4 regions of the Azohydromonas sp. genome follow, and region 4 is predicted to be linked to each of the others. Evidence: predicted binding sites of a transcription regulator. Region 4 holds the regulator's gene; each other region holds the start of a gene.
What was found. Region 4 encodes sigma-54, which starts transcription at its own class of promoters, with help from an activator protein. Its sites were predicted from a motif close to TGGCANGNAANCTGCTTT; they were not measured.
Positions count from the first base shown of each region.

Region 1 (7,521 bases), on a different contig from region 4:
CCGAGCACCACCGGCACGGCGGTGCCGGCGCGGGTGAAGCGCCGCCGGCCCAGGTCGGGCGTGTCGGCGGGCGGCTTCGGCTGGTCGTGCATGCTGGTACTCAAGATGTCAATGCAACCGGAAGCAATTATCGGACCTCGAGCCCAAGTTGTTGATCCTGAACGACTTCGTGATGATCGAAACCGTGAATGTCAAGTTTCCCGACGGGTTTGCGCGGGTTCCGGACCTTCCTGCCCGAACGATCGGCCCGGTGTGCGCGCCCGCCCGTGCGCCTCACCCGGCCCGCCGGCGCCCGAGCATACGCCCGCCGGCCCCGCGTCGCCCACCTCGCGCCGCCAACTGCTTCATGCAACCGGCGTTCGGCGCACGCCGAATCGACCGGGACCTGCGCCGCAGCGTGCCACCGACCGACGACGCCGGCAACCCCGTGAATGGGCGCCGATGCGCCCGCCGATCACGTGACGTATCGCCGAGGCGGCCGGAGCGGGCTGCGGATAATCGCGCGACGCCCGCCGGCAACCCGAACGACGACAAGCCAGATCGGCCACCCAAGATGAAATACCTGCTCACCGGCGCCGCCGGCTTCATCGGCATGCACACCGCGCAGCGCCTGCTGGCGCGCGGCGACGAGGTGGTCGGGCTCGACAACCTGAACGACTACTACGACGTCGCGCTGAAGCAGGCGCGCCTCGCCCGGCTGGAGCGCCAGCCGGGGTTCCGCTTCGTCAAGCTCGACGTCGCCGACCGCGCCGGCATGGACGCGCTGTTCGCGCGCGAGCGCTTCGACCGCGTGATCCACCTCGCCGCGCAGGCCGGCGTGCGCTACTCGCTGACCAACCCGCACGCCTACATCGAAAGCAACGTCGTCGGCTTCACGCACGTGCTCGAAGGCTGTCGCCACCACGGCGTGCAGCACCTGGTGTACGCGTCGAGCTCCAGCGTGTACGGCGGCAACACGCGGCTGCCGTTCTCCGAGCACGACAGCGTCGACCACCCGGTGAGCCTGTACGCCGCCACGAAAAAGGCCAACGAGCTGATGGCGCACACCTACAGCCACCTGTACGGACTGCCGACCACCGGGCTGCGCTTCTTCACCGTCTACGGGCCCTGGGGGCGGCCCGACATGGCGCTGTTCCTGTTCACCAAGGCCATCCTCGAGGGCCGGCCGATCGACGTCTTCAACCACGGCCGCATGCAGCGCGACTTCACCTACGTCGACGACATCGTCGAAGGCGTCGTGCGCGTGGCCGACCGCGCCGCCACGCCGGACCCGGCGTTCGTCTCCGACACGCCCGACCCCGGCACCAGCAACGTGCCGTACCGCGTGTTCAACATCGGCAACCACCAGCCGGTGCCGCTGCTCGACTACATCGCCAGCCTCGAGCGCGCGCTGGGCATGACCGCCGAGAAGCGCCTGCTGCCGATGCAGGACGGCGACGTCCCCGCCACCTACGCCGACACCGACGCGCTGCGCGAGTGGGTGGGCTTCCAGCCGGCCACGTCGATCGACGTGGGCATCGAGCGCTTCGTCGCCTGGTACCGCGACTACCATCGCGTGTGACTGCGCCATCGTCACGGCCGCGATGCCCTCCGTCCTGCTGACGCGCCGCCGCGCCGCGCTGGCGCTGACCGCGCCGCTGCTGACCGCGGCCGCACCGGCCGGCGCGGACCTGCGCGACGTCGTCGCCCGGGTCAAGCCGTCGGTGGTCATCGTCGGCACCTTCAACCCCACTGCCAGCCCGCGCTTCGCGCTCAAGGGCACCGGCTTCGTGGTCGGCGACGGCAACCTGGTGGTGACCAACGCCCACGTGCTGTCGGGCGACGCCGACGCGAAGCCCGGCGAGCCCGGCACGCGCCAGGTCGTGCAGGTCTGGCGCGGGCCGCGCGACTGGAGCATGCGCGGCGCCACCGTGGTCGCGTCCGACCGCGCGCGCGACCTGGCGCTGCTGCGCATCGACGGCGCCGCCGTGCCGGCGCTGCCGCTGGCCGAGCCGGCGGGCATCCGCGAAGGGCAGTCGATCGCCTTCATCGGGTTTCCCATCGGCGGGCTGCTGGGCTACTCGCACGTCACGCACCGCGGCATCATCTCGTCGATCACGTCGGTGGCGCTGCCCACGCCGCAGGCCGGCCAGCTCAGCGAGCGCGCGGTGCGGCGGCTTTCGGAAGGCAACTTCGAGGTCTACCAGCTCGACGCGGTGGCCTACCCCGGCAACAGCGGCGGCCCGGTGTTCGACGCCGACACCGGCGAGGTGGTCGGCGTCATCAATATGGTGATGATCAAGGGCACGCGCGAGTCGGCGCTGTCCACGCCGACCGGGCTCACCTACTCGATCCCGGTGCGTTTCGTGCGCGAACTGCTCGAACGGCGCTGACGCCGGCTGGCCCGGGTTCCGTCTGCACGGGACCGGACGGAGCCGGGTCGGCCGACGCGGCTGGACCCGGCGTGACCGCAGCCTGGACGACCGAACCGGTTGTCTCTGCCGGATGCGGGTCCGGTGTTTGTGTCAATCGGTGTGTGTCCACCCCTCATTCGAGGGGGTCGGTGGCTTGCGTTGATCGTGTCCCAACGCGTGGTGTAGGTCCACAGCCCGGAAGGGCCGAGATGCACGCGGGTCTCAGCGCTGCACAGCAGACAGCCGAGGCTGGGCAGTATCGCTGAGCGACTGCAGGCCCTCAAGCTGCATGTAGCGGCGCTGCAAAGTCCACTCGTCGTTCTGCTCGAGCAAGATGGCGCCCACCAGGCGCGTGACGGCACGGTCGTTGGGGAAGATGCCCACGACATCGGTACGCCGCTTGATCTCGGCGTTCTGGCGCTCCAGCGGGTTGGTGGAGTGGATCTGCAGCCAGTGCGCTCGGGGGAAGTCCATGTAGGCCAGCACCTCGTGCTCGGCGCTGTCCATGAGCGCGCCGATCTTGGGGAACTTGCCCCGCAGCTGGTCGGCCACGACACGCCACTGCTCGCGCGCGTTGGCCGCCGTCTCCTGGGCGAAGACGGTGGCAATCGCTGCGCTGACCATGCGGCGCTGGGTCTTCGGGGCGTGCGCCAGGGCATTGCGCATGAAGTGCACGCGGCAGCGCTGCCAGGTGGCCTTGAGCACCTTGGCGGCGGCGGCCTTGATGCCCTCATGGCTGTCGCTGATGACGAGCTTGACCCCTCGAAGACCACGCCGCGTGAGGCTGCGCAGGAACTCGGTCCAGAACGGCTCGGCCTCGCTGGCGCCGACCTTCATGCCCAGCACCTGGCGCTGGCCGTCGGTATTGACGGCAACAGCCACTATCACCGCCACGCTGACGATGCGGCCGGCCTCGCGCGTCTTGACGTAGGTGGCGTCGATCCACAGGTACGGCCAGTCGCCCTCGATGGGGCGCTCGAGGAAGGCGCCCACGCGCTCGTCGAGCTCGGCGCACAGCCGGCTGACCTCGCTCTTGGACACGCCGCTCATGCCCAGCGCCTTGACCAGCTCGTCCACCGAACGCGTGGAGATGCCCTGGACGTAGGCCTCCTGGATGACGGCGGCCAGCGCCTTCTCGGCGGTGCGGCGCGGCTCCAGGAACTCGGGGAAGTAGCTGCCGCGGCGCAGCCTGGGGATCTTGAGCTCGACAGTGCCCGCGCGAGTGTCCCAGGTCCGCTCGCGGTAGCCGTTGCGGCTGTTCAGGCGTGCGCCCGGGGCCTTCTCGTCGTAGCCGGCGCCGCAGCGGCCCTCGACGTCGATCTCCATGAGGCGCTGGGCCATGAACTGCACCATCTGGCGCAGCACGTCGACATCGGGTCCCTTCTCGGCCAGTTCGGCCAGTGTCATGATCGGTGCGGTCATCGTGGAATCTCCTTCGGACAGGTTGGTTGGGTCGCACCTCAACCTTATCCGGGGCCACGATGGCCACCCCGAGCGGGACGGCCGCCGCCGCGCGGCAAGCCGCTACGGGTTACGCCCTTCGGGCTGCACCCGGCGCGTCTTGCCGCGCACCGAAGGACTTACACCACTTCCTGGGACACCACCCTTGCGTTCGACGGCGACATCGACGTGCGACACACCACTCCCCCGCCCCGCGGCCAGCGCCGGCGACGCAGATGACCGGTGAATCGGGGCCATTTCTGCGCCGCAACGCGCGTCGAACCGGCTTGCGGCGGACGTGCGCAGCACGCACTGGCCCTTCGGCCGCCCGCAGGCCCCTGCAACGAGGCGTCCGCGCCTGCGCCACGGCCGACGCTTTTTGTAACCAGCCCCCCCGCTGTTGGGGGGGTGACGCGGGCACAATTCACGCCAGTTCGGTAGTGTCTACGGTCGTGGAGGGGGAGAGCCCATGAACAGTGTGTCGGTCGTCGAACCGCAGCATGGCGTCGTCCCGTTCGGCCTGCACCCCGCGGCGCCGCAGATACACATGCCGCGCACCGCACTGCCGGCCGCCGGCGGCCACGCGGACACGCTGGCGCTGCTGAGCATCGACCACGGCCGCGCCGACGGTACGCAGACCTTCCGCATCCGTGCCGCGCAGGCCGACACGCAGCGCCGCGCCGCGCGTCAGCTGGTGCGCCGCATGTACTCGCACCGCGGCTACCTGACGCCCGAGGCCGACGAGCCGGTCAACCCGCACACCGTGACGCTGGTGGTCGCCCGTGCCGAAGAGGCCGTCGGCACGCTAACCGTGGGCTTCGACTCGCCGGCCGGGCTGCTGTGCGACGAACTGTTCGGTCCCGAGGTCGACGCGCTGCGCCGCGCAGGGCGCCGCGTGTGCGAGTTCACCAAGCTCGCGCTCGACGTCGACGGCAACTCGCAGCAGGTGCTGGCCAGCCTGTTCCACATGGCCTACCTGCACGCGCACCGCATCCGCGGCTGCGACGACGTGCTGATCGAGGTCAACCCGCGCCACGTCGGCTACTACAAGCGCATGCTCGACTTCCGCGTCGTCGGCGAGGAAAAGCTGTGCCCGCGCGTCAACGCGCCGGCGGTGCTGATGGCGCTGGACCTGTCGCACACGCGGCGGCAGATCGAGCTGTACGCGGGGCGCTTCGACATCCTCGCCACCGAGCGGTCGCTGTACCCCTACGCTTTCGCGCCTGCCCAGGAGAGCGAGTTGCTGGGCATCCTTTTTGGGTCTGCGACGGCGCCTTCTCACTGTGTGGCCTAACATCGCTGTTTGAAGGCGGAACCATCCGTCCACGATCGGCGGGCTCCGGCAGTTGCACAACTGTTCGGCTCGATGCGCGTTCGGCGCGTGGGGCTTCGACCAAGGTTCCCGTTCGTGGGGGGGAGGCCTTGCGACTAAGACGCCGGCCTGACACTCAGCTGCGGCGCGCCCCGGCGCAAGTGCCGATCTTCGGTCGGTGACGCCAGTCGTCTTCCACAAGGTCGAGGTTGGCGTTTCGCACCCGGCCCACCCAAGCCGGTGGGGGGCACAAGTGGAGCTCGCCGGTTGGCAGGGCGCACGCATGCCGCGGCAGGCCCATGTAAGGCACGTCGACAACTGCGCCCAGGGCTGTATCCCGCCGGCAAGTGGCACGCGCGGAGACCCAATGTATGTGTGGCAAGGTTGGCCCCCAGGGAAGTTCGCCGTCCGGTTCCTCTAGCAGCGCGGCGCGCGGCGGGGACGGAAGCGCTTGCCGCGAAGTGCGCGTTCAGGCTTGCGGGCGTGGGCCCCGCGTCGCGCCCGCAAGTTGGGCTCGCGGCGCAAATGCAGACTGCGGGCGTACGCCTCGGACCACAATGACGGAAAGTCGGGGGCACCGTCCGCGACCCTGACTCGACTGGTAGGCGACGGATGTCGATCCGCTTTACAGGTCGATATCTCGCAGACGGCAACCCGAAGCTCGGTTCGGAAAATTTGCCAGACAGAACAACAGGTTGAGTTGCTCCCCCCGTCCGGTTGGCACGCGTTCTGCTAGATGATCGACACGCGGCAGGTAGCCGCTGTTCTCGGCAAGCAAACAGGTCCCCCATGGCCCAGAAGGAGTTCAACATGACGACGATCCGCAAGGCGTGTGCGAGTGCGGTACTCGCCGCGTCGGCATTGGCTGGAGTGAGTGCCCAGGCAGCGCCGACCTTCGGCGATGGCTTCAACGGCATCTACTTCCAGAACTTCGAGACGCTGTTCCGCGCGTCGACCGCCTGCACGGCTGCGACCTGCGAGGCCGCCATCGCGGGGGATCCGGCGGGTTACCAGCGCGTGCGGCGCGACGTGATCGGCAACATCAGTCAAGGGGATCTGTTCATCGGTATTCTGAACATCCAGAACATCGACAGCCCCAATCAGGGCACGGAGGTGTGGAGCACCTCCGCCGGGGATCGCTTCCGCGGGTACTTCGTGCAGGAAGTCCTTAACGTGAACGCCGTAGTTCCGACCAACGCAATCATCACGCTCGGGGCGGGCACCGACCCGTTTGGCTTCCTGGCTGCGGGCGAGATGTTCGCGCTGTACACGGGCGCCTCGCAGCTGAATACCGGTGGATCTTTGCTGAACAGCATCAATTCGGCGACCGCCGGTACGCTGTGGGGCAAGCTGGGACTCGGCACGGAGGGTTATGCCTACACCGCGACAGACCTGACTCAACTGATCACGTCGAGCAACACCGAAGCGTTTCTCGGGCTTAATCTGCTGTTCGCGGGGCCGTCGTACAACGCAGGCCCGTTGGCGTACATGAACGACTTCAACGAGGACTTGTTCGGTGGCGTTGCCGCCGCGGATGCGGCGGAAGTGTGCACGGCGGCGGACCTCGCGAATGCGAATGTGTCGTGCACGAACTTCGCCGGCACGAGCGAGATCGAGCAGAACGTGAACTACAACCCGGGGACGACTACCGGGTCGAACAACTGGCAGTACGCCAGCAACGATCCGTTCAAGTTCTACACCGCGGTGCCGGAGCCGACGTCGCTGGCGCTGATCGGCCTCGGTCTGCTTGGGTTGGGTGCGGCCCGCCGTCGCCGCTCCGCCTGATCGTTAGGTTCTCGGTTTGACACGACGCCCGGCAGCCGCCGGGCGTCTTGCTTTTGCGCCCGGCACGGCTGCCTCACGACGGTGCGATCCCCTCCGCGGTGCCAACTGGAGTGAACCCCTGAGGTAGGGCGGGCCGCGATCGTTGGACCGATGCGCCGGCGAAGAGACGTTCGAGGACGTCACCGCTCGATCGCTGCGACTCAGCGAAGAGATCCACAAGAGTCGCCTCCACTCGGCGCTCGGATCTCGTCCACCTGCAGCGTTCAAGGCACAGCTCGGCGGGCAGCACAAGGCACACACCGGGGCGGAAGGAGGCAGGCAGAGCCACTGTCGGGGCACGCGATGTGGTGATCCGCGGCGCGCGCCTCGGACGCGACATCGCTGGTCATGATCGCGGTACGTCGCGATTGCCGCGATGCAGCAGTGCCGTTCCGATCACGATCGCGCCAATGCCGCACCACCGGGTCGGGCTCACGTGCTCGGCGAAAACCAGCATCCCGCCCGCAACGGCCACGCCGTTGGTCACGGCCAACTGCAGCGGCACGATGACGGCGGCCCTGCCGCGCTGGAAGGCGGCCTGAAGCAGGACGA
Region 1 covers NZ_DAOKZA010000033.1:1,944-9,464, reverse strand. Annotated here, with positions in the region: gene PKC53_RS12710 (hypothetical protein) at 1-92, opposite strand, end outside; gene PKC53_RS12705 (NAD-dependent epimerase) at 554-1,561, shown strand; gene PKC53_RS12700 (serine protease) at 1,584-2,372, shown strand; gene PKC53_RS12695 (IS256 family transposase) at 2,616-3,815, opposite strand; gene PKC53_RS12690 (long-chain N-acyl amino acid synthase) at 4,303-5,127, shown strand; gene PKC53_RS12685 (PEP-CTERM sorting domain-containing protein) at 5,956-6,930, shown strand; gene PKC53_RS12680 (EamA family transporter) at 7,316-7,521, opposite strand, start outside.
Region 1: the regulator sigma-54 is predicted to act here: its motif matches at 5,864-5,881, upstream of PKC53_RS12685 (PEP-CTERM sorting domain-containing protein).

Region 2 (7,521 bases), on a different contig from region 4:
GCTGGTGCCGATGTCGCCGTAGACGACGCCGAGCGCGCCCAGCGTGAGGGCGGCGACGGCGGCGGGGCTGCGCGGGGCGCGCGGGGGGGTCAAGGCGGAGGCGTACGTCGCGGCCGTGCCCGCCGCCCGGGCATTCTGGCGGCGCGGCACGCCGCGCACAAGCGTGCGGCGTGCCGCGGCCGCGACGCGCCGGCGGCCGTGGCGGCATTCGGCGTCGGCGTCGCGATGCTCGCCGCGCGCCGGCTGCGCGCGAAGGCGCAGCCCGCGGCCCGAACGCGCGGCTACTCGTAGATCTCGGCGTCGGGGTCGGTGGCCTCGAGCTCGTAGCTGGCGGCGAGCATCGCCAGCCGGCCGATCACGCCGTACATGTAGAAGCGGTTCGGCGCGCTCGCGCCGGGCTTCTCGCCGGGGCGCGGCAGGTGGCTGGCCTCGGCGAACGCCAGCGGCACGAACGCCGCGCCGGGCGCGTTGAGGTTCTCGTCGACGCCGCGTTCGGCGTGCACGCGGTAGAAGCCGCCGACCACGTAGCGGTCGAGCATGTAGACCACCGGCTCGGCCACCGCCTCGTTGATGCGCTCGTAGGTCGGCACGCCTTCCTGGATGATGACCTCGGTGACCTCCTGGCCCTCCTTGATCACGCTCATCTTGTTGCGCGTGCGGCGGTTGATGTCGTCGAGCTCCTTCGGGTCGCGCACCGTCATGATGCCCATGCCGTAGGTGCCGGCGTCGGCCTTGACGACGACGAACGGCTTCTCGGCGATCCCGTACTCCTTGTACTTGCGCCGCACCTTGGCGATCAGCGTCTCGGCGTGCCCCTTGACGCAGTCGATGCCGCTGCCCTCGGCGAAGTCGACCTTGCCGCAGTGCGCGTACATCGGGTTGATCAGCCACGGGTCCATGCCGAGCAGCTTGGCGAACTTCTTGGCCACCTCCTCGTAGCTGCGGAAGTGGTGGCTCTTGCGGCGCACCGCCCAGCCGGCGTGCAGCGGCGGCAGCAGGTACTGCTCGTGCAGCCCCTCGAGCACCTTCGGGATGCCGCCCGACAGGTCGTTGTTGAGCAGGATCGTGCAGGGGTCGAAGTCCTTCAGCCCCAGGCGAGTGCGCGTGCGCACCAGCGGCTCGAGCGTGAGCTCGCTGCCGCCTGGCAGCGCGACCTTGGTCGGCTTCTTGATCTCCTCGTCGAGCGTGCCCAGGCGCACGTTCAGCCCGGTCTGGTGGAAGATCTGCATCAACCGCTGCACGTTCGTCAGGTAGAACGTGTTGCGGGTGTGCTGCTCGGGGATCAGCAGCAGGTTCTTCGCCTCGGGGCAGATCTTCTCGATCGCCGCCATCGCCGCCTGCACCGCCAGCGGCAGCATCTCGTCGGTGAGGTTGTTCCAGCCGCCGGGGAACAGGTTGGTGTCCACCGGCGCGAGCTTGTAGCCGGCGTTGCGGATGTCCACCGAGGTGTAGAACGGCGGCGTGTGCTCCATCCACTCGAGGCGGAACCAGCGCTCGATGGCCGGCATCGACTCGAGCATGCGCTGCTCGAGCTCGTTGATCGGCCCGGTCAGGGCGGTGATGAGGTGCGGGACCATCGCGGGTGTCCTGGGCGGCGGGTCGTCGATTGTAGGCAGCGCCCCCCGCGCGCGGGCGCCGAAAGCAGCGGGCCACCCGAAGGTGGCCCGCGGGGTTCGACGCCGGGTGGCGCTACTTGCTGTACGCCGTCTCGCCGTGCGACGTGATGTCCAGGCCCTCGCGCTCCTCCTCCTCGGGCACGCGCAGGCCGATCAGCGTGTCGACCACCTTGTAGGCGACGAAGGCGACCACCGCCGACCAGACGATGGTGATGATCACGCCCTCGAGTTGGATCAGCACCTGCGAGGCGATCGAGTAGTCGTCGCCCTTGATGCCGCCCAGCGACGCGGCGGAGAACACGCCGGTGAGGATCGCGCCGAGGATGCCGCCGACGCCGTGCACGCCGAACACGTCGAGCGAGTCGTCGGCGCCGAGCATGCGCTTGAGGCCGTTGACGCCCCACAGGCAGACGAAGCCGGCCGCGCCGCCGATGACGATCGCGCCAATCGGGCCGACGGTGCCGCAGGCCGGCGTGATCGCCACCAGGCCGGCGACCGCGCCCGACGCCGCGCCGAGCATTGACGCCTTGCCCTTGGTCAGCGCCTCGCCGAGGCACCAGGTCAGCACCGCGGCGGCGGTGGCCAGCAGCGTGTTGACGAAGGCCAGCGCGGCGCCGCTGGTGGCTTCCAGGTTCGAGCCGGCGTTGAAGCCGAACCAGCCGACCCACAGCATCGCGGCGCCGACCATCGTCAGCGGCAGCGAGTGCGGCGGCATCGCCTCCTTGCCGTAGCCCACGCGCTTGCCGAGCATGTACGCGCCCACCAGGCCGGCGATGCCGGCGTTGATGTGCACCACGGTGCCGCCGGCGAAGTCGAGCGCGCCCTTGTCGAGCAGGTAGCCGCCGGCGCCCCACACCATGTGCGCGATCGGCAGGTAGGCGAGCGTGAACCAGATCACCGAGAACAGCAGCACCGCCGAGAACTTGATGCGCTCGGCGAACGAGCCGACGATCAGCGCGCAGGTGATGCCGGCGAACGTGGCCTGGAACGCGACGAACACGTACTCGGGCAGCTTGACGTCGGCGGTGAAGGTGTCGGCCAGAGTGTCGATCGTCACGCCCGACAGGAACAGCTTGTCGAAGCCGGCGATGATCAGGCCCTCGCCGCCGAACGCGAGGCTGTAGCCGTACACGGCCCACAGCACGCTGATCAGCGAGAACACGACCATCACCTGCATCAGCACCGACAGCATGTTCTTCGCGCGCACCAGGCCGCCGTAGAACAGCGCCAGGCCCGGCACGGCCATGAACAGCACGAGCAGCGTGGCGGTCATCATCCATGCGACGTCGCCCTTGTGCACGGCGCTCGCCGCGGCGGGGGCGGCGGCCTCGGCCGGTGCCCCCGCGGCGTCGCTGGCGGCCTCGACGGCCGATGCCGCCGCCGACGCGGCGTCCTGGGCGAACGACGCGCCCGCGAAGCCCAGCAGCATCGAGCCGAGGGCGAGGATGGCAAGAAGTCTCTTCATGGGGATGTCTCGGTGGGTTGTGCCGCTCACAGCGCGTCCTTGCCGGTCTCGCCGGTGCGGATGCGCACCACCTGCTCGAGCGCAGCCACGAAGATCTTGCCGTCGCCGATCTTGCCGGTGCGAGCCGACGACTCGATTGCCTCGATCACGCGCTCGACGAGCGTGTCCTCGACCGCGGCCTCGATCTTCACCTTGGGCAGGAAGTCGACCACGTACTCCGCGCCGCGGTACAGCTCGGTGTGGCCCTTCTGGCGGCCGAAGCCCTTGACCTCGGTCACCGTGATGCCCTGCACGCCGATCGCGCTGAGGGCCTCGCGTACTTCGTCGAGCTTGAATGGCTTGACGACGGCGGTCACCATCTTCATGGTTGCTCCTTTCGGGGTTTCGTGAAGGGGCGGCGCGCTCAGAGCGACTTGCTCAGCGTCACGATGAAGCGCGCCTTGTTCACGTCGCCCCACTGGTTCGCGCCGTCCTTGGTGGCGCCGACGAACGCGGCGCCGAGCTTGAAGTCTCCGGGCAGCATCATCGAGGCGCCGAGCTTGTAGTCGTAAAAGCTCGGCAGCCCGATCGCGTCCTTCAGGTCGCTGGACAGGCGCGTGTAGCCGACGCCGAGGTCGAGCGTCACCGCGTCGCTGACCGGCACCGCGGCGGCGAGCGACAGGTAGCCGGTGCCGCGCCCCTCCTGATCGCCGGCCAGCCCGAAGTAGCCCTTGCTGACGGTGTGCGCGTACTTCGCGGTGAACATGCCGATCGTGATGCCGCCGTACACCTCGACGGTGTTGCCGTCGCCGAAGCTCGGATACAGGTAGCCGATCACGCCGACGTCGTAGGCCACGCCGCCGGCCTCGCCGCGGTAGCCGCCGTACAGGTCGGACTCGATGCCGGCGTCGGTGAAGCCGATGCTCGAGTTCCAGTTGCCGGCGTAGAAGCCGCCGGAGGTCCAGTCGAAGCCGCCCTGGATCGCCGGGCGGTTGTCGCTCTGGTCCTGGCCGCGGAACTTGTAGTTGCTGGTCAGCGCGACGTTGGCCGAGAGTTGGGCGTGCGCGGCGCCGACGACGGCGAGGGCGGCCAGGGCCACGAGGGGCTTTTTCATGTGCAGACTCCGCTTCTGGTGAGGGGGTTGACGGGAAGACGACAACGCACCTGCAGCTTCCGTGCCACCTCTGTCGTGCCGGTCGCTGCAGCGCGGCAGGGGCAGCAACGCGCGACGGCGCCCGCCGTTGGTGCACCGAGGCGGTGCACCGCGCCTTCGGGCACGCCGCTGGTGCGTGCCGAACCGGCCCCGATGGGGGAGTCGGGCGTGCCGGGCGCGCCGCCCACAATGGCGGCGGCGCTGCCCGCGGCATGGGGCCGCGGGCAGCGCTGCCGGGGACGCCGCCGCCATGTCGCTTGCCGTCGTGCACAGCCGCTCGCTCGTCGGGCTCGACGCACCCGAGGTGCGCGTCGAGGTGCACCTGGCCAACGGGCTGCCGAGCTTCACGCTGGTCGGCCTGGCCGACACCGAGGTCAAGGAATCGCGCGAGCGCGTGCGCGCCGCGCTGGCGCACGCCGGCCTGGGGTTCCCGCACAACAAGCGCATCACGGTGAACCTGGCGCCGGCCGACCTGCCGAAGGAGTCGGGGCGCTTCGACCTGCCGATCGCGCTGGGCATCCTCGCCGCGGCCGGGCAGGTCGACGCCAAGCGGCTCGCCGGCGCCGAGTTCGCCGGTGAACTGTCACTGGCCGGCGAACTGCGCCCGGTGCGCGGTGCGGTCGCGCTGGCCCTGGCGCACCGGCGCGCCGGCGCCGGGCGGGCGCTGGTGCTGCCGGCGGCGAGCGCGGCGCAGGCGGCGCTGGTCGAGGGTGTCGACGTGCGCGCCGCTGCGCACCTGCTCGACGTGGTGCGCGCGCTGCAGCCGGGCGACGCGGCGACGCCGCTGCCGCAGGCGGTCGCGCCGGCGCGCGAGGCGCCCTCGCCCGGCCCCGACCTGCGCGACGTGCGCGGCCAGACGGCGGCCAAGCGCGCGCTCGAGATCGCCGCCGCCGGCGGCCACAGCCTGCTGATGGTGGGCCCGCCGGGCAGCGGCAAGTCGATGCTCGCGATGCGACTGCCGGGGCTGCTGCCGCCGATGGACGACGACGAGGCGCTGGCCAGTGCCGCACTGCAGGGGCTGGGCGCCGAGGGGTTCGACGCGCGCCGGTGGCGCCGACGCCCGCTGCGCGCGCCGCACCATTCGGCCAGCGCGGTGGCGCTGGTCGGCGGCGGCTCGCCGCCGCGGCCCGGCGAGATCTCGCTGGCGCACGGCGGCGTGCTGTTCCTCGACGAGTTGGTCGAGTTCGGCCGCGCGAGCCTCGAGGCGCTGCGCGAGCCGCTCGAGGCCGGCCGCATCACCGTGTCGCGCGCGGCCCGCCAGGCGAGCTTTCCGGCGCGCTTCCAGCTCGTCGCTGCGATGAACCCCTGCCCCTGCGGCTGGCTCGGCGCAGGGGTCGCCACCGGGCGGGCGTGCCGCTGCACGCCCGAGGCGGTGGCGCGCTACCAGGGCCGGCTGTCGGGGCCGCTGCTCGACCGCATCGACCTGCAGGTCGAGGTCGGTGCGGTGGCGCCGGCGGAGCTGCTGTCGCTGCCGCAGGGCGATCCGAGCGCCGTCGTCGCCGCGCGCGTGGCGACTGCACGTGAGCGCTCGCTCGCGAGACAGGGCAAGGTCAACGCGCTGCTCGACGCGGCCGACCTCGACGTGCACTGCGCGCTCGACGACGCCGCGCAGCGCTTCGTGCAGCAGGCGGCGCAGCGGCTGGGCTGGTCGGGGCGCAGCCTGCACCGCGTGCTGAAGGTCGCGCGAAGCATCGCCGATCTCGCCGGCGTCGACCGGCTCGGCATGGCCCACCTCGGCGAGGCGATGCAGTACCGGCGCGGCCTGCCCGGCGCCTGAGCGCCGCGCAGGCGGTCGGGCCGTCGCGCAGCGGCGCGGCTACAGCACCGGCGCCAGCAGCCGACGCGCCTCGTCCTCGCCCAGCGCCTGGCGGCGCGCCCAGTCGGCGAGCTGGTCGTCGCCGATGCGGCCGACGTTGAAGTACGTCGCGTCGGGGTGCGCCAGGTAGAAGCCGCTGACGCTGGCCGCCGGGGTCATCGCCAGGCTGTCGGTCAGCCCCATGCCGATGCGCTCGGCGTGCAGCAGCTCGAACATCGCGCGCTTGACGCTGTGGTCGGGGCACGCGGGGTAGCCGGGCGCCGGGCGGATGCCGCGGTAGCGCTCGGCCACCAGCTCCTCGTGCGTGAGCAGCTCGTCGGCGGCGTAGCCCCACAAGTCCTTGCGCACGCGTTCGTGCAGCCACTCGGCGAAGGCCTCGGCGAGCCGGTCGGCCAGCGCCTTGACCATGATCGCGCTGTAGTCGTCGTGCGAGTCGACGAACTGCCGCGCGTGCTCGTCGGCGCCGATGCCGGCGGTGACGGCGAACACGCCGACGTGGTCGGGCGCCACGCCGCGCGGCGCGACGAAGTCGGCCAGCGAGCGGTTCGGCCGCCGCACCCCGTCGACCACCGGGCGCTCGGTCTGCATGCGCAGCGGCGACCAGCGCAGCAGCACCTGCTCGCGCCGCTCGTCGGTGTACAGCTCGATCGTGTCGTCGTCGACGGTGTTCGCCGGCCACAGCCCGACCACGCCGTTCGCGCTCAGCCAGCGGCCCTTGACGATGCGCTCGAGCAGGCGTTTGGCGTCGTCGTACACGCGCGTCGCCTCGGCGCCGACCACCTCGTCGCGCAGGATGTCGGGGAAGCGCCCGGCGAGGTCCCAGGTCTGGAAGAACGGCGTCCAGTCGATGTAGCGCGCCAGTTCGGCGAGGTCCTGGTGGCGGAATTCGCGCCGGCCGATGAAGCGCGGCCTCGGCGGCACGTGCGCCGACCAGTCGATGCGCGTCTTGTTCGCCCGCGCCGCCGCCAGCGACACCAGCGGCGTGGTCTTCTTCGCCGCGTGCAGCCGCCGCACGCGCTCGTGGTCGGCCGCGACCTCGGCGACGAAGGCGGCGCCGCGCTCGTCGCTGAGCAGGTCCGAGCACACGCCCACCGCACGCGACGCGTCGGGCACGTAGACCACCGGCCCCTCGTAGTGCGGCGCGATCTTCACCGCGGTGTGCACGCGGCTCGTCGTGGCGCCGCCGATCAGCAGCGGGGTCTTCTTCAGCCGGAACCAGTCGTCGCGCTGCATCTCGGCGGCCACGTGCTGCATCTCCTCGAGGCTGGGCGTGATCAGCCCCGACAGCCCGATCAGGTCGGCGCCCTCGACCCTGGCCTTCGCGAGGATGTCCTGGCACGGGACCATCACGCCCATGTTGACGACCTCGAAGTTGTTGCACTGCAGGACCACGGCGACGATGTTCTTGCCGATGTCGTGCACGTCGCCCTTGACGGTGGCGATGACCACCTTGCCGCGCGCGCGCGCCTCGCCGCCGGCGTCGAGCTGCGCC
Region 2 covers NZ_DAOKZA010000009.1:55,597-63,117, reverse strand. Annotated here, with positions in the region: gene PKC53_RS05195 (potassium transporter Kup) at 1-93, opposite strand, end outside; gene gshA (glutamate--cysteine ligase) at 282-1,577, opposite strand; gene amt (ammonium transporter) at 1,690-3,081, opposite strand; gene PKC53_RS05180 (P-II family nitrogen regulator) at 3,108-3,446, opposite strand; gene PKC53_RS05175 (TorF family putative porin) at 3,485-4,174, opposite strand; gene PKC53_RS05170 (YifB family Mg chelatase-like AAA ATPase) at 4,464-5,990, shown strand; gene metH (methionine synthase) at 6,030-7,521, opposite strand, start outside.
Region 2: the regulator sigma-54 is predicted to act here: its motif matches at 4,224-4,241, upstream of PKC53_RS05175 (TorF family putative porin).

Region 3 (7,521 bases), on a different contig from region 4:
TCAGCTCGCGCGCCGCGGAAGCGACGTCGGCGTCGGCCTCGCCCGCCATCTGCACCGCGACGCCCGCGGTGCGCAGCCGCGCGAGGCCCTGGCCGGCCACCAGCGGGTTCGGGTCACCGACCGCCACCACCACGCGGCCGACGCCGGCGTCGGCCAGCGCGTCGCAGCAAGGCGGCGTGCGGCCGAAGTGCGCGCAGGGCTCGAGCGTGACGTACACCGTGCTGCCGCGCGGGTCGTGCCCGGCCGCGCGTGCGGCCTGCAGCGCGGCCACCTCGGCGTGCGCGCCGCCGGCGCGCTGCGTGAACCCCTCGGCCGTCCAGCCGGCGCCGACGATCACGCAGCCGACGCGGGGGTTGGGGTCGGACAGGGCGATGCTGCGTTCGGCCAGCGCCAGCGCGCGCTGCAGGTGGGCGCGATCGACGGCGTCGTGCATTGGCGCAGTCTAGCGGCGGCGCCGGGCGCTGCAGGCGGGGCCAGACAGCGCAACGGGCGCCCGCAGGCGCCCGTGGAGAAGGCTAGCCGTTCGGCGCCGACGATCCGCTCGGGCCGTCGCCCGGCTGCGGATCGCGGCGCGCCCCGCGGGTCAGCCGCGCCGACGCCGGCGCGAGGCCGCCAGACCGGCCAGCGCCAAGCCCGTCAGGGCGAGGGTGGCGGGCTCGGGCGCGGGGTTCGGGTCGATCGGATCGCCGGCGATGGTGATGCCGTCGAAGGCGAGTCCGCTGTCGTAGATCTGGTCGGCCCAGTTGACGACGCCGAACTCGAGGTAGTAGTTGCCGGCGTCAGGAATGGCGTAGTCCATCTCGATCCAGCCGGTCTGACCGCAGCCTTGGCCGATGCCGGCGAAGCACGCGCCGCTATAGCCACCGAGCGGGCTCCAGATGGTCTTGCCATCGATGATCTCGGTGGTTGCCGGTGCCAGCGTGACTCCCGCGGCCAGTCCGGGCAGCCCGAACCCGGGCACGGTATCGCCGGTCGGGGTGGTGCGCGCTGTGAACAGGATGGTTTCCGCCGTGGTGCCGGTGTTGATGAGCTTCACCCAGGAGTACTCGATGTACCCGGAGCCATCGGACGTGACGTAGTTGAAATAGAAGTTGAGTGCGTCGCCGCTCGCGGCACCGAAGGTCGGCGATCGAGCCACCGAACTGTTGGTTTCAGAGCCGATGTTGAGGTCGCCGTTGTTGCCGGTGGCGCCACTTGTGGACACGTAGCCGTAGTCGCCGCCTTGCGGCGATGCCGTCACGTCGCCATCCGCGCCCAGTGTGCCGCAATGGCTGCCGCCGACGCAGGTGTAGCCGGCCGGCAGGGGTGCCGCCGCGGCCGACCCGCCGGCCAGCATGGCGGCGGCGGCCAGACTGGCTGCCGCCAGCAGCTTCAATCTCGGTTTGTTGCTCATCTTGGTTTCCCTTCAGGAGTGAACTCGCGACCATGAATGCCCAAACCGTCGCTGCGCCCGACACGGCTGTCGCGAAGGCCGTCGCACCGCGCCGCCAGAACGGTTCGATGGATTGGATGCAGATTCCGTGCCAGACCACAAGGGTCGTAGGAATATCTTTAGATTCAATTACTTATCGCCGGTCCCTGAGCTGCCTTCATGGCCACCGCGGGCGGGCGCGCAAAGTTGTAAGAAAACTTGACAGGCGACGCCGCCGTACCGTGGGCTTCGGCGCACCGCACCCTCATGGCACTGATGTGCTGCGGAGCTGATGAACCGCGGCCCCGGATCGGTCGTCGATGCGCGCTACAGCGAAGGCTGGTGATGCCAGGTGGTGCCGTCGACGTACGCCGTCGCGGCGTCGTCGTCGGGGCAGTCGAACGGCGTGCCGGCCGCACCGGCGCGGATGACGAGGAAGTTCTGGTTCAGCAGCGGCGCGTCGACACCGCGTTTCGACGCGTCGGGCGCCGGCGCGCCGTAGTCGAGCGGGTGCTCCTGGTTGCGCATCGCCGGCGTGCCGCTGCCGACCGCGCGGTGGTCGCGGTACGGGGTGTAGCGGCACACGCGGTACGCCGTGTCGGTGGCGTCGGCGATGCTGGCCGCCAGCTGCAGCCCGAGCACCCGCGAGCGCCCCGACCAACGCGGCGGGGTGTCGGCCGGGTCGACCGGCACGGCGCAGAAGTAGCGCACGCCGGACGCGTCCTGTTGCTCGTGGCAGGCAACGCTCAGCACCGACGGGTGCGTGCGTTCGACGACCACCTGCACCGGCAGCGCCGCGCTCGGCGGCAATTCGGCGTCGGCGCCGGCGGGCTGGGCCGACCCGGTGGCGAAGCGCACGTGGCCGCGCAGCAGGAACGCCGTGACGGCCGTGCAGTCGATGGTCGTGCTGCAGATCTGCGTGATCACGCCGGTGGCGTCGTCGAACACCCACGACACCGTGCCGCCGTCGGGCTGCGGCGGCGTGAACCGGCTGGTGGAGCCTTCGTCGACCGCCTCGATCGGGATCGCCGGGTGCCGGCCCGCGGGGCCGCCGAGCGGTGCGCCGGTGCGCGCCAGCCGCAGCGTGCCGGCCAGTTCGGGCGGCACCGCGGTGATCGTCGTGCTCAGCCGCACCGACTGCGGCTCGGTGCCGTCGCGCGCGAGCCACTGCACGTCGACCACCAGCGTCTTCATGCGCGGCGCCGCGGGGGCCGACGCGGCGTCGGCGGCGGCGTCGACGACGGTGCGCGTCAGCGTGAAGGTGGTGTTGGCGTCGGTGCTGTCGGCCGACTCGGGCGGCAGGCTGTCGATGTCGGTGTAGTCGACCTCGTCGGCGACCTCGCCGGTGGCCACGTAGGCGCGCCACTGTTCGACGGCCTGCTGCGCGATGCGCACCGCCTCGCTGCGCTGCCGCGCGACGTCGCCGGTCTGGCGCAGCGTGCTCTGCAGGCCGACGTAGGCGATCATGCCGAAGGTCATCACCGCCAGCGCGACCAGCGCCTCGATCAGCGAAACGCCGCGTGCCGGGCGTGCGCGGTGCGCGGCGGCCATCAGAAGTCCCTCCAGCTGCCCGGCACGCGCACGAACGAGCCGTGGGTCTTGTGCAGGCGCGACAGCGTCGCGGCGTCGTACTCGACGGTGTGCGGGCCGGTGCCCGCCAGCGTCAGCGCCGACTCGGCGACGACGGCGCCGCGCACCGTGGCCGCCACCCCGCCCCACTGCGCGCCGGTCAGGTAGACGACACCGTTCACCACCGCGCCGGCCTGGCTCGCCGTCAGATCGCCGTTGACGACCAGCAGCGCCGGCTCGGCGGCGGTGCCGATGGGTTCGGGCGTGTCCAGGTCGAGGTTGCCGCCGATCCAGACGACGCGGCCCGGGTCGAGCCGCACGAGGTCGCGCACGGCGGCGCCGCTGCAAGTGGGGCTGCAGGTGAGTTCGACGGCGGCCGGCTGCTGTCGGTACGTGTCGCGCCCGGCGCCGAACACGCCGGTGAACATGCGATCGGGCGTGAGCGACGGGTCGGACAGGCGCGGGTCGTTCTCGACCACCGACGCTTCGGTCGGCGTACCCGGCGCGGAAGCCAGCAGCAGCGGCGTGCCCTGGAGGGCGGCATCGCCGGTCAACACGGTGATGCCGGTCGTGCCGTGCACGCTGTTGATCGCGCGCAGCAGGCTGGCGCCGACGTCGAGTTCGCCGCGCACGCTGAGCGCCGCCGCCGGCGGCGCGGCGAGCGCGCCCTTCAACGCGGCGAGCACCGTCACGCGCGCCTGCGCATCGCCCGGCGAGGTGGCATCGGCGCACACCTGCCCGGGGGTGGTGTCGAGGCGCGTGCAGCCGGTGGCCTCGACGCGGACGACGCCCGCGGGATACGGTGGCTCGGCCGGGTTGTCCGGCGCGTCGTGGAAGCGCACGCGGAAGGCGGGGAACGGCCCGGCGCCGGCGGGTTCGGCGAGCGCGGGGGCGGCGGCAGCGGGGCAACTGCAGCGCCAGTCGCTGCCGTCGAACACGCAGGCCGGGCGCAGCGGTTCCTCGGCGGTGCCGTCGGCGTCCTTGTCGTACTTCAGCGCGGTGACCAGCCCCGTGTCGGCGGCGATCTGCAGGTAGCGCTGGCGGAACGCGGTGTCGGTGGTCGATGCGTCGACGTGAGGCTGGCACTGGGCGTCGACGCGCCCGGCGTTGAGCATCGTCAGCGCCCACTCGATGCCGGCCTCGGCGGCTTCGAGCGCCTGCGTCGAACGGTACTGGTTGGCCGAGGTGCGCTGCTCGAAGATCAGGTTGCGGCCGGTGTAGCCGGCCACCAGCGCGACGACCAGCAGCAGCAGCAGCACGACGACGAGCGCCGCCGCGCCGCGCTGGCCGGCGCGCAGGGGGGCGCGGAGGGTGGCAGGGCGGCGGGCCGGTGTCATGGCGGGCACGGCAGCACCTCAGGCGGGGCACTGGCCCTGCGCGTCGTCGTTGCGCACGCGCACGACGGTGCGCAGGCTGCGCTGCACGGCGGGGTCCGAAACCGCCTGGCCGGTGATGTCGACGATGAATTCGCGCACCGTCAGCGTCGGGCAGGCGGGTTCGGCGACGCCGCCGCACGGCGTCGCGCAGGCCAGCACCAGCGTCTGGTGGTTCGGGGTGACGGCGAATGCGGTGACGCGCAGCGTCTTCGGGTCGGTCAGTTCCTGCCAGCCCGCCTCGCCCATGCGCGTCTTCAGCGCGGCGCCTTCGAGCTTGAAGCCGAACGGGCCGTCCTCGCCGGAGTTGCGACGGTAGCGGTAGCCGACCTGCGTCGCGCCGGCTGTCGTCGGGCTGACGCTGGCGTAGGGGTTGGGCTGCGGCACGGCGTCGGGCGTCCAGATACCGCGGTCGGCCCACTGCCAGTGGCTCGCGCGGCGCAGTTCGCGCGTGACGATGTCGGCGGCGGCACGCAGGTCCTGGTGCACCTGCGTCTCGAGCAGCAGGCGCCGGTTGTCGGTGAGCTGCGTCGACGTGAGCATCGCCGCCGAGGCCACCACCAGCAGGCCGACGGCGATGCCCACCATCAGTTCGACGAGCGAGATGCCGCGCTGCACGGCACGGCGCGACGGTCGGCCGAGGTTCCGGGTCAGCACGAGGCGACTCCCTTGACGCCGCCACCGGGCGAACACACCGTCGGACGCCCCGAGCGGCCGACGGTGGTCCTCAGCGAACGCGCGTCGTCGATCGACGCGAACACTTGCACCTCTTCGAGTCGCACGGCGACCAGGCGGTGGTCGACGCGCAGCGCACCCGTCTCGGCGATGAAGCCGAACGACGCTGGCTGATTCTCGGGCAGCGTCAACCGCACGCCGGTGCCGACCGGCACCTGCACCGTGCGGATCTCGACCGTGTGGGCATCGGTGCAACTCGCGCCCGGAGCCTGGGTGCAGTCACAGGTCAGTTCCCAGTCGGCGTTCGTGATCATGTAGATCGTGTAGCACGACATGCTCGCGTCGTCGGCCAGCGTCTTGAAGTGGATGTAGACGTCGCCGTTGCGGCTGGCGGCCTCGGTGCGTGCGTACTGCAGGTCGGTGACCAGTTGCGCGTTCACGCCCTTGAGCCGCTGCACCCGCATGTAGTCGACGAACGACGGCGCCGCGAGCATCAGCAGGATGGCGATGACCGCGATCGCGATCATCAACTCGACCAGCGTGAAGCCGCGGCGGTGCATGGTCATCGGGCCCAGCAACGGTTCGAGGCCGACCAGTCGAAGTCGGCGTCGGCCGCGTCGGCGGCACCGGCGCCGGCCGAACCATAGGACAGGTTGCCGCCGGCAGCGCGAATGCGCAGGCGCTGGCAGTTGCCGTCCTTGGCCTGCGACGAACCCTCGGCCGGCACGGCGGTGACGGCGTAGCCGGTGGCGCCGGCGTTGCCGACGGACAGCGTGTAATGGCCCTTCGGGCTCGCGGCCGTCATGCCCAGCCCGGGCGTCTCGTCGTCGGCCGCGTTGGTCAACGATGCGGCGTAGGCAGCGTGGTTGCCGCGCCAGCGTTCCTGCGCCTGCTGCACGGCCGACAGCGCCTGGTACGCGTCGGAGCGGCGGCTCTTGCGGATGGCGTCCTGAAACGCGGGCAGCGCGACCGCGGCCAGCAGCGCGACCACCGCGACGGCGATCATCGCCTCGATGAGCGTGAAGCCGCCGGTGGCCAAGGGCACCGGCGTTTGCGTCCCAACGCGTGACATAGTTCACTCATTATGAAGGGGACCGAGGGCTCGATCCGAGCGCCGTCCGTCGGTGCAGATCGACCGCTGGTCGTCGGCGCCCTGGTCGCGCTCGAGTCTCAGCACAGGGGGTAACCCGGCAGCCCTGGCGCCGGGGTGCACGAGCGGGTGCGTCCCATCACGTTGACGATCTGCCGCAGCTCGGTGCCGTCGGCGATCCGCACCCGGATCGTGGCCGTGGGCGTGACGGTGCCATAGGTCGGGTCGATGGTCATCGCCTTGACGTTGGCCTTCAGCGTCAATCCACCGTGGCCGGTGACGTGTGCCGCACGCAAGACCTGCCCGGCGCCACTGCAGGTGACGGCACCGTGGGGGTCGCAGGCGCAGGTACCGACGTTTCCGGTATGGGCGACATAACAGCTCGCCGCGTCGCCGGCGAAGAAGCCGATGCGCACCGTCTCGTTGCGCGCCACGGCCAGGCTGCGCGCGTGCTGCACGTCGGTCTCGAACTGCAGCGCGACGCCCTCGAGGTGGCGGCGCTGGCGCATCTGCTCGAACGACGGCATCGCGGCGCCGAGCAGCACGGCGATCACCGCGAGCACGACGGCGGACTCGACGAGGCTCACGCCGCGTTGAAGGCAGGCGAGGCGGACGCGGCGCGGACGTGGCTGGCGGGTCATCGCGGTCTCCGGTGGGCGGTGGCGGACGACCTCAATGTAGGCAGCGGCCTTGCGTGCCGCGCCCCGCGACGGAGGGTGTCGGCGGGGGGAAGACGGGGGACACCGCTTCGGGGCCCCCCGGGCGGGGGACGCCCGTCGTGACGGGGTTCAGATGTCGCGGATCAGCTGCCTGAACTCGTCGACGTCCTCGAAGCTGCGGTAGACGCTGGCGAAGCGCACGTAGGCGACCTTGTCGATGCGCTTGAGCTCGCGCATCACCAGTTCGCCCAGGCGGCTCGAGGCCACCTCGCGCGCGCCGCTGGCGAGCAGCTTGTCCTGGATGCGCTCGAGCGCGGCGTCGACCTGCTCGGTGCTCACCGGACGCTTGCGCAGCGCCAGCAGCATCGACGCGCGCAGCTTCTCGGGGTCGAACTCGACGCGCGAGCCGTCCTTCTTCACCACCGCGGGCAGCGCGATCTCGGGGCGTTCGTAGGTGGTGAATCGCTTGTCGCAGTGCAGGCAACGCCGCCGGCGGCGGATCACCCCACCTTCGTCGGAGTCCCGGGTCTCGACGACCTGGGTCTCGTCGTGGCCGCAGAAGGGGCAGCGCATGGGGGCTCAGCGACGGCCGACGCCGGGCCGCCCCGAGGCGGCCGGCAGCCCCCTCGGGGGGCGGTGCTGCGGCGCAGCCGCAAGCCCGGGGGTCATCGATACACCGGGAACTCGCGCGTCAGCGCTGCCACCTTGGCGCGCACCGCGGCGATGTTCGCCTCGTCGCGAGGC
Region 3 covers NZ_DAOKZA010000058.1:519-8,039, reverse strand. Annotated here, with positions in the region: gene ribD (bifunctional diaminohydroxyphosphoribosylaminopyrimidine deaminase/5-amino-6-(5-phosphoribosylamino)uracil reductase RibD) at 1-433, opposite strand, end outside; gene PKC53_RS16590 (NF038132 family protein) at 584-1,393, opposite strand; gene PKC53_RS16585 (pilus assembly protein PilV) at 1,739-2,962, opposite strand; gene PKC53_RS16580 (PilX N-terminal domain-containing pilus assembly protein) at 2,962-4,317, opposite strand; gene PKC53_RS16575 (prepilin-type N-terminal cleavage/methylation domain-containing protein) at 4,336-5,010, opposite strand; gene PKC53_RS16570 (GspH/FimT family pseudopilin) at 5,004-5,594, opposite strand; gene PKC53_RS16565 (type IV pilin protein) at 5,591-6,073, opposite strand; gene PKC53_RS16560 (GspH/FimT family pseudopilin) at 6,199-6,759, opposite strand; gene nrdR (transcriptional regulator NrdR) at 6,907-7,350, opposite strand; partial or broken gene glyA (serine hydroxymethyltransferase) at 7,443-7,521, opposite strand, start outside.
Region 3: the regulator sigma-54 is predicted to act here: its motif matches at 1,509-1,526, upstream of PKC53_RS16590 (NF038132 family protein).

Region 4 (7,521 bases):
GTGATGAGCGTCGACAACGTCATCGCGATCGCCGGCGCCGCGCAGGGCGCCGGCGAGGGCCACCAGATGCCGCTGGTGATCTTCGGCCTGCTGGTCAGCATCCCGATCATCGTCTGGGGCAGCCAGCTGGTGATCAAGCTGATGGACCGCTTCCCGATCATCATCACGCTCGGCGGCATGCTGCTGGGCTGGATCGCCGGCACGATGGCGGTGTCCGACCCTGCGGTGGTCAGCCCCGACGCCTGGACCTGGGTGCCCAAGGTTCCGCAGACCGACGTCGTGAAGTACGCCGCCGGCGTCGCCGGTGCGCTGCTCGTGCTCGGCTGGGGCAAGTGGATCGCGTCGCGCCGGCCCGAACCGGCCTCCGACGCGACGGCCTGAGCGCGCCGGGTCGCCGCCACGCCGCCGCGTGAGCCCGCGCGACCGTCTGCTTGCCGCCGGATCGACGTTCGCGGGCCTGCGCGTCGCGCGCGTGCTCGCCCGCGGTGCCACCGGGGTGCTGTACCTGGCGGTCGACGCGGACTCGCGCGCGCTGGCACTGAAGGTGCTCACGCCGCACACCGCCGGTGACGACGACGCGACCGCGCTCGCCGAACGCTTTGCCCGCGAGGCCGAGGTGCTTCGCCGGCTGCGCCACCCGGCGATCGTCGAGGTCCACGCAGCCGGCGTGGAGCAGCAGCGCGCGTACCTGGCGATGACGCTGTTGCCCGGCGGCGACTTGCGCCGCCACGCCCGTGCGGCGCGGCTGCTGCCCGAGGCACTGGTGCTGCGGCTGGGCGCCGAGGTCGCCGACGCGCTGGCGCACGCCCACGCGCAGGGTGTCGTGCACCGCGACCTGAAGCCGGCCAACCTGGTGTTCGACGCCGCGTCGCGGCGCGTGTGGGTCACCGACTTCGGCGTCGCTCGCATGCTCGACGCCCATCGCACGCGCAGCGGCGTGCTGCTGGGCACGCCGGCGTTCATGCCGCCCGAGCAGCTCGCCGGCGCGGCGGCCGGCCCGGCCGGCGACGTCTACGCGCTCGGCGTCACGCTGTTCCAACTGCTCAGCGGCGAGCTGCCGCACGACGGCGCGACGCTCGGTGCCCTGCTGCAGGCGGTGGCGCGCGGGGCGCCGCGCTCGCTGGGCAAGCTGCGCCCCGACCTGCCGGCGGCGCTGGCCGCCTTCGTGGCCGAACTGACGCACCCCGACCCGGCGTCGCGCCCCGGCGCGACCGCGGCGGCCGAGCGGCTCGCGTCGCTGCAGGCGCTGGTGCGCTGAGGCCGCCGCGTCGACCGCCCCGGCAAACCCGGGGGGCGTCCGGTCGGCCGGACGCGGCACAATCGCGCTCCTCGGCGCTGCCAGCGCCACCGTCGCCGTGCCCCGCCGTGCCCCCATGAACGTCGAGTTCTTCGCCGCCATCGACAAGGGGCGCCAGCGCGACAACAACGAGGACGCGGTCGCGCTCGACGAGGACAACGCGCTCGCGGTGCTCGCCGACGGCATGGGCGGCTACAACGCCGGCGAGGTGGCCAGCGGCATGGCGACCTCGTTCATCCGCAGCGAGCTCGGGCGTTGGCTGCACGATGCCGGCGCGGCCGCCGACGCCGACGTGCGCCGCGCGATGGACATCTGCGTGGACAACGCCAACCGCGCGATCTTCAACGCCGCCAACGCCAACCCGCACTACGCCGGCATGGGCACCACGCTGGTGGTCGCGGTGTTCCGCGGCCCCCGCCTGCTGGTCGGCCACGTCGGCGACTCGCGCGCCTACCGGCTGCGCGGCGGCCGCCTGCAGCAGATCACGCGCGACCACTCGCTGCTGCAGGAACAGATCGACGCCGGCGTGATCTCGCCAGAGCAGGCGGCCTTTTCGGCGCAGCGCAACCTGGTCACGCGCGCGGTGGGTATCGAGGACACCGTGCTGCTCGAGACCCACCTGCACGAGGTGCTGCCGGGCGACCTGTACCTGCTGTGCTCCGACGGGCTGTCGGACATGCTCGACGACGCGACGCTCGTGCAACTGTTGAGATCGCACGAATTGCTCGCCGACGCGGGGCGCGCACTGATCGACGCGGCCAACGACGCCGGTGGAAAGGATAATATTTCGCTGGTTCTGGCCCGGGTGGCCGGCCAGCCGCAGGTGGGTCGTTCGTCGTGGTGGCCGTTCAGGCGCTGAACGCGCGATCGACGCCGCGCGCCGTTGGGAAGTGCTGGAAGATCCGCTACGACAAGAGGTCATGCGCATGGGCAAGCTGGTCGTCTCCCTCGACGGTGTCGTGATCAAGGAAGTGCAGATCACGAAGGACAAGACCACCCTCGGCCGGCGCCCGTACAACGACATCGTCATCGACAACCTCGCCGTCAGCGGCGAGCATGCGGTGCTGCAGATGGCCGGGCCCGACGTGTTCATCGAGGACCTGAACTCGACGAACGGCACCTACATCAACGGCAAGGCGGTCAAGAAGCAGCTGCTGGCGCACAACGACACGATCGAGATCGGCAAGTACAAGATCAAGTACCTGGTCGACAACGGCACCGACTACGAGCACACGATGGTCATCCGCCCCGGCGCCGCGCCGGGGCCGGCGTTCGCCGCGTCGCGCCCGGCCGGCGGCTCGGGGTTCGGGTCGCTCGCCGCGCCGGTGGGCCCGGCGTCGATCCGCGTGCTCAACGGTGCCGCCGCCGGGCGCGAGGTGGCGCTGACCAAGGTCGTGACCACGGTGGGCAAGCCCGGCGTGCAGGTCGCGTCGATCACCAAGCGGCCGGTCGGCTACGTGCTGGCGCACGTCGAGGGCAGCTCGCGCCCCAGCATCAACGGCGCCGCGCTGGCCGGCGACTCGGTGCAGCTGAAAAACGGCGACGTCATCGAACTGGCCGGCACGCAGATGCAGTTCGTTCAGGCCTGAACGCCCGCCGGGCGCGACGTGAACATCTCACGGCGGCGCCGGCGCGGTGATCGGCGGGCGACGAGCCGCGTGGCGCATGCACGCCGGCCTCTTGTGCACCCGAGGCCGGCGTCGCAACATCGCCCGATGCCTGCCCTGTTCTCGCCGCGCGCGCCCGCAGAGGTCCGGCCGCGGGACCGCGACCTGCCGGGCGCGGGCGCGGGCGCCGCGCAGGACATGACGATCCGCGTCCTCGGCTGCTCCGGCTCGATCGCCGCGGGCAGCCGCACCACCGCCTTCCTCGTCGACGACGATCTGCTCGTCGACGCCGGTACCGGTGTGGGCGACCTCACGCTCGACGAACTGCTGCGCATCGACCACATCGTCGTCAGCCACTCGCACCTCGACCACGTGCTGTCGATCGGCCTGCTCGCCGACACGGTGTCGCGCCGTCGCCGCGCCGCCGATCGCGCGCCGATCGAGGTGCACGCGCTGCCCGCGACGATCGCGGCGCTGCGCACCCACGTGTTCAACGGCGTGATCTGGCCCGACTTCAGCCGGCTGCCCAACCCCGAACGGCCGGTGCTGCGCTTCGTGCCGTTCGACGTCGGTGAGGTGCTGCGCTTCGGCGCGCGCCGCGTCGAGGTGCTCGGCGCAGCGCACACCGTTCCGGCGGTCGGCTTCGCGATCGCGCCGGCCGAAGGCGCGCCGGCATGGGTGTTCAGCGGCGACACCGGGCCGAACCCGGCGCTGTGGCAGCGGCTGCGCCAGATGTCGGTGGCACACCTCGTGATCGAGACCGCGTTCGGCGACGAGGACGCTGCGCTGGCCGAGATCAGCGGCCACCTCAGCCCGCGCACGCTGGCCGGCGAGCTGGCGCAGCTCGGCGCGCCGACCGACGTGCACATCACGCACATCAAGCCCGGCGAAGTCGACACCGTGATGGCGCAGGTCGCGGCGCTGGGGCTGCCGCACCGCGTGCACGCGCTGGCCAGCGGGCAGCGCCTGACGCTGCGCTGAACCTCAGCCCGCGTCGGGTCGCGCGCGCGGGCGCGCCGAGCCGGCCACCATGTCGAAGCGGAACAGCCGGCACTCGATCGGGCCGTTCCACATCGGCACGCGGCGCGTCGCCTTCAGCCGCATCAGCCCCGGCAGCTGCAGCTCGGGGCTGAGCACCCAGGCGGTCCAGCCCGCGTAGTGGCGCTTCCAGTGCGCCGCCAGCGCGGCGAAGAACTCGCCCGCCGACGCCGCCCGCTCGAAGCCTTCGCGCGCGCTGCCGCGGCCCTTGGGGGCGATGCGCTCGCCGTACGGCGGGTTGAGCATCAGCACGCCGGCGTCGGCCGGCGCCGGGCGCTGCAGCGCGTCGGCGGCCTTGAAGGCGATTGCCTCGCCGACGCCGGCGCGGCGCGCGTTGCGCGCGGCGAAGTCGGTCATGCGAAACGACACGTCGCCGGCGTGCACCGCCACCGCGGGCGCGTGCACGCGCTCGCGCGCGGCGCGGCGCATCGCCTGCCACGCCGCGGCGTGCGCGCGAAACGGCGCCAGGCGCTCGAACGCGAAGTGCCGCTGCAGGCCGGGCGCGATGCCGCACGCCAGCTGCGCGGCCTCGATCGCGATCGTGCCGGCGCCGCAGCACGGGTCGAACAGCGGCGGGTCGTCGGCGCGCCCGTGCCAGCCGGCGGCGGCGAGCATCGCGGCGGCCAGCGTCTCCTTCAGCGGCGCCTCGCCCTTGACCTCCTGGCCGGCGGCGCCGGCGTCGCGCCAGCCGCGCTTGAACAGCGCCTCGCCCGAGGTGTCGACGTACAGCGTGGCTTGGCGCTCGCCCAGGTGCAGCAGCAGCGGCAGGTCGGGCGCGCGCGTGTCGACGCCGGGTCGCGCGCCGGTGGCCTCGCGCAGCGCGTCGCACACCGCGTCCTTGATGCGCAGCGCCGCGAAGTGCAGGCTGCGCAGTGGCGCGGCGCGCGCGCTGGTGTCCACACGCAGCGTGTGCTGGGGCCCGATCCAGTCGGCCCAGCGCACGCGCCGTGCCAGCGCGTACAGGTCGTCCTCGTCGCGGTAGTCGCCGGCGGCCAGCGGCCACAGCACGCGTTGCGCGAGTCGGCTGCCCAGGTTCAGGCGCATCGCCGCCGATTCGTCGCCGTGCACGGTGACCCCGCCGCGGCCGGGCTCGACCGCCGCGTCGGCACCGAGCAGCCGGTGGCACTCGTCGACGAGCAGCGCCTCGGTGCCGCCGGCGCAGGGCAGGAACAGCGCGGCGCCGGTGCGCGCGGGGTTCACAGCGCCTTGCGCAGGTTGGCCGGCGCGATCTTCAGCGCCTCGCGGTACTTGGCCACCGTGCGCCGCGCCACCTGGATGCCCTGCTCCTCGAGCATCTTGCCGAGCTGGCTGTCCGACAGCGGGCGCGCGGCGTCCTCGGCAGCGACGAACTGCTTGATCAGCGCGCGCACCGCGGTGCTCGACGCGTTGCCGCCCGCGTCGGTGGCCAGCGACGAACCGAAGAAGTACTTCAGCTCGAAGGTGCCGAACGGGGTGGCCATGTACTTGGCGGTGGTCACGCGCGAGATCGTGCTCTCGTGCAGGCCGAGCTCGTCGGCGATCTCGCGCAGCACCAGCGGCTTCATCGCGATCGCGCCGTGGCTGAAGAAGTTCTTCTGCCGCTCGACGATCGCGCTGGACACGCGCAGGATGGTGTCGAAGCGCTGCTGCACGTTCTTCATGAACCAGCGCGCCTCCTGCAGCCGCGTCGACAGCCCGGCGCCGGTGCCGTTGCGCTGGCCGCGAATCGCCTGCGCGTAGAGGTCGTTGATGCGCAGGCGCGGCATCACGTCGGGGTTGAGCACGCACTTCCAGCCGCGCCCGCTCCTCACGACGATCACGTCGGGCACCACGATGTTCGCCTCGGCGCGGGAGAACGGCCGCCCGGGCTTGGGTTCGCACGCCACGATCAGCGACTGCGCCTGCCGGATCAGCTCGTCGTCGGCACCGGTCACGGCCATCAGCCGCCTGACGTCGCGCCGCGCCAGCAGCTCGAGGTGCTGCTCGCAGATCGCCAGCGCGACCGCGCGCGCCGGCGTGTCGGGCCGCTCGCGCAGCTGCAGCTGCAGGCACTCGCGCAGGTCGCGTGCGCCGACGCCGCAGGGCTCCATCGCCTGCAGCCAGTGCAGCGCGCAGCGCAGCCGCGCCAGCAGCTCGTCGCGGACCTCGTCGTCGTCGCCGGCGAGCTGCCGCGCGATGTCGTCGAGCGCGTCGGCAAGGTAGCCGTCGTCGTCGAGCGAGTCGATGAGCGCCTCGACCGCCGCCGCGTCCTCGGCCGACAGCCGCATGCCCGCGAGCTGGCGGCGCAGGTGGGCGGCCAGCGTGTCGCCGCCGCCGCCTTGCTGCGGCTCGAAGTCGGCGTCGTCGCCGGCGCCCGGCGGCGTCTCGCGGATGCCGTCGAAGTCGTCGCCCTCGGTGCCGTTGGCCCAGTCCTCGCGTTCGGTCGCGCCGGCCTCGTCGCGGTCGATGCCGGCCGGCTCGTCGTTGTCGACGCGGCCGTCGGTGTCGTCGCGCTCGGCGGCGGGCGTGGGCACCGCGGCGGCGGTGTCGAGCGAGGCCTCGAACGGCGTCGGCACCTCGTCGTCGAGCTCGATGAACGGGTTGGCCTCGAGCATCTGCTCGACTTCCTGGTGCAGCTCGAGCGTCGACAGCTGCAGCAGCCGGATCGACTGCTGCAGCTGCGGCGTCAGCGCCAGGTGTTGCGACAGCCGGACCTGCAGTGACGGCTTCATGCTCATGGCGACGGCGCGGCCCTACATGCGGAAGTGCTCGCCGAGGTACACCTTGCGAACGTCGGGGTCGTCGACGATGTCCGCCGGGGTGCCTTCGGCGAGCACCTGCCCGTCGCTGATGATGTAGGCGCGGTCGCAGATGCCCAGCGTCTCGCGCACGTTGTGGTCGGTGATCAGCACGCCGATGCCGCGTGCCTTCAGGAAGCCGATGATGCGCTGGATCTCGATCACCGCGATCGGGTCGACGCCGGCGAACGGCTCGTCGAGCAGGATGAAGCGCGGCTGCGTGGCCAGCGCGCGCGCGATCTCGACGCGCCGGCGCTCGCCGCCCGACAGCGCCGGCGCGGGGCTGGCGCGCAGCTTGTCGATGCTCAGGTCGAGCAGCAGGTCCTCGAGCTGGCGCTCGATCTCGGCCGGCCGCAGCGGCCGGCCGTCGGCGCCGCGCTGCAGCTCGAGCACGGCGCGGATGTTCTCCTCGACCGTGAGCTTGCGGAAGATCGACGCCTCCTGCGGCAGGTAGCTCAGCCCCAGGCGCGAGCGCTCGTGGATCGGGCGGTGGTGCACCGGCTCGCCGTCGATCAGGATCTCGCCGGCGTCGGCGCGCACCAGCCCGACGACCATGTAGAAGATCGTCGTCTTGCCCGCGCCGTTGGGCCCGAGTAGGCCGACCACCTCGCCGGCGCTGACCGCCAGCGCGACGTCCCTGACGACCACGCGCGCGCCGTAGCGCTTGTGCAGACCCTGGGCCTCGAGTCGGCTGACCGCCGTCGACGCCAGCGTCGACGCGGCGTCGAGCGGCGCCTTCAACGCGGCGTCCCCGCCGGCGGCGCCGAGGCCGCCGCCTCGCGCGGGGTCAGCACCGCGCGCACGCGCCCGCCGCCGTCGCCGC
Region 4 covers NZ_DAOKZA010000010.1:66,170-73,690, forward strand. Annotated here, with positions in the region: gene PKC53_RS05705 (TerC family protein) at 1-381, shown strand, start outside; gene PKC53_RS05710 (serine/threonine-protein kinase) at 410-1,258, shown strand; gene PKC53_RS05715 (Stp1/IreP family PP2C-type Ser/Thr phosphatase) at 1,374-2,156, shown strand; gene PKC53_RS05720 (FHA domain-containing protein) at 2,224-2,886, shown strand; gene PKC53_RS05725 (3',5'-cyclic-nucleotide phosphodiesterase) at 3,103-3,885, shown strand; gene PKC53_RS05730 (THUMP domain-containing protein) at 3,889-5,142, opposite strand; gene PKC53_RS05735 (RNA polymerase factor sigma-54) at 5,139-6,632, opposite strand; gene lptB (LPS export ABC transporter ATP-binding protein) at 6,654-7,439, opposite strand; gene lptA (lipopolysaccharide transport periplasmic protein LptA) at 7,436-7,521, opposite strand, start outside.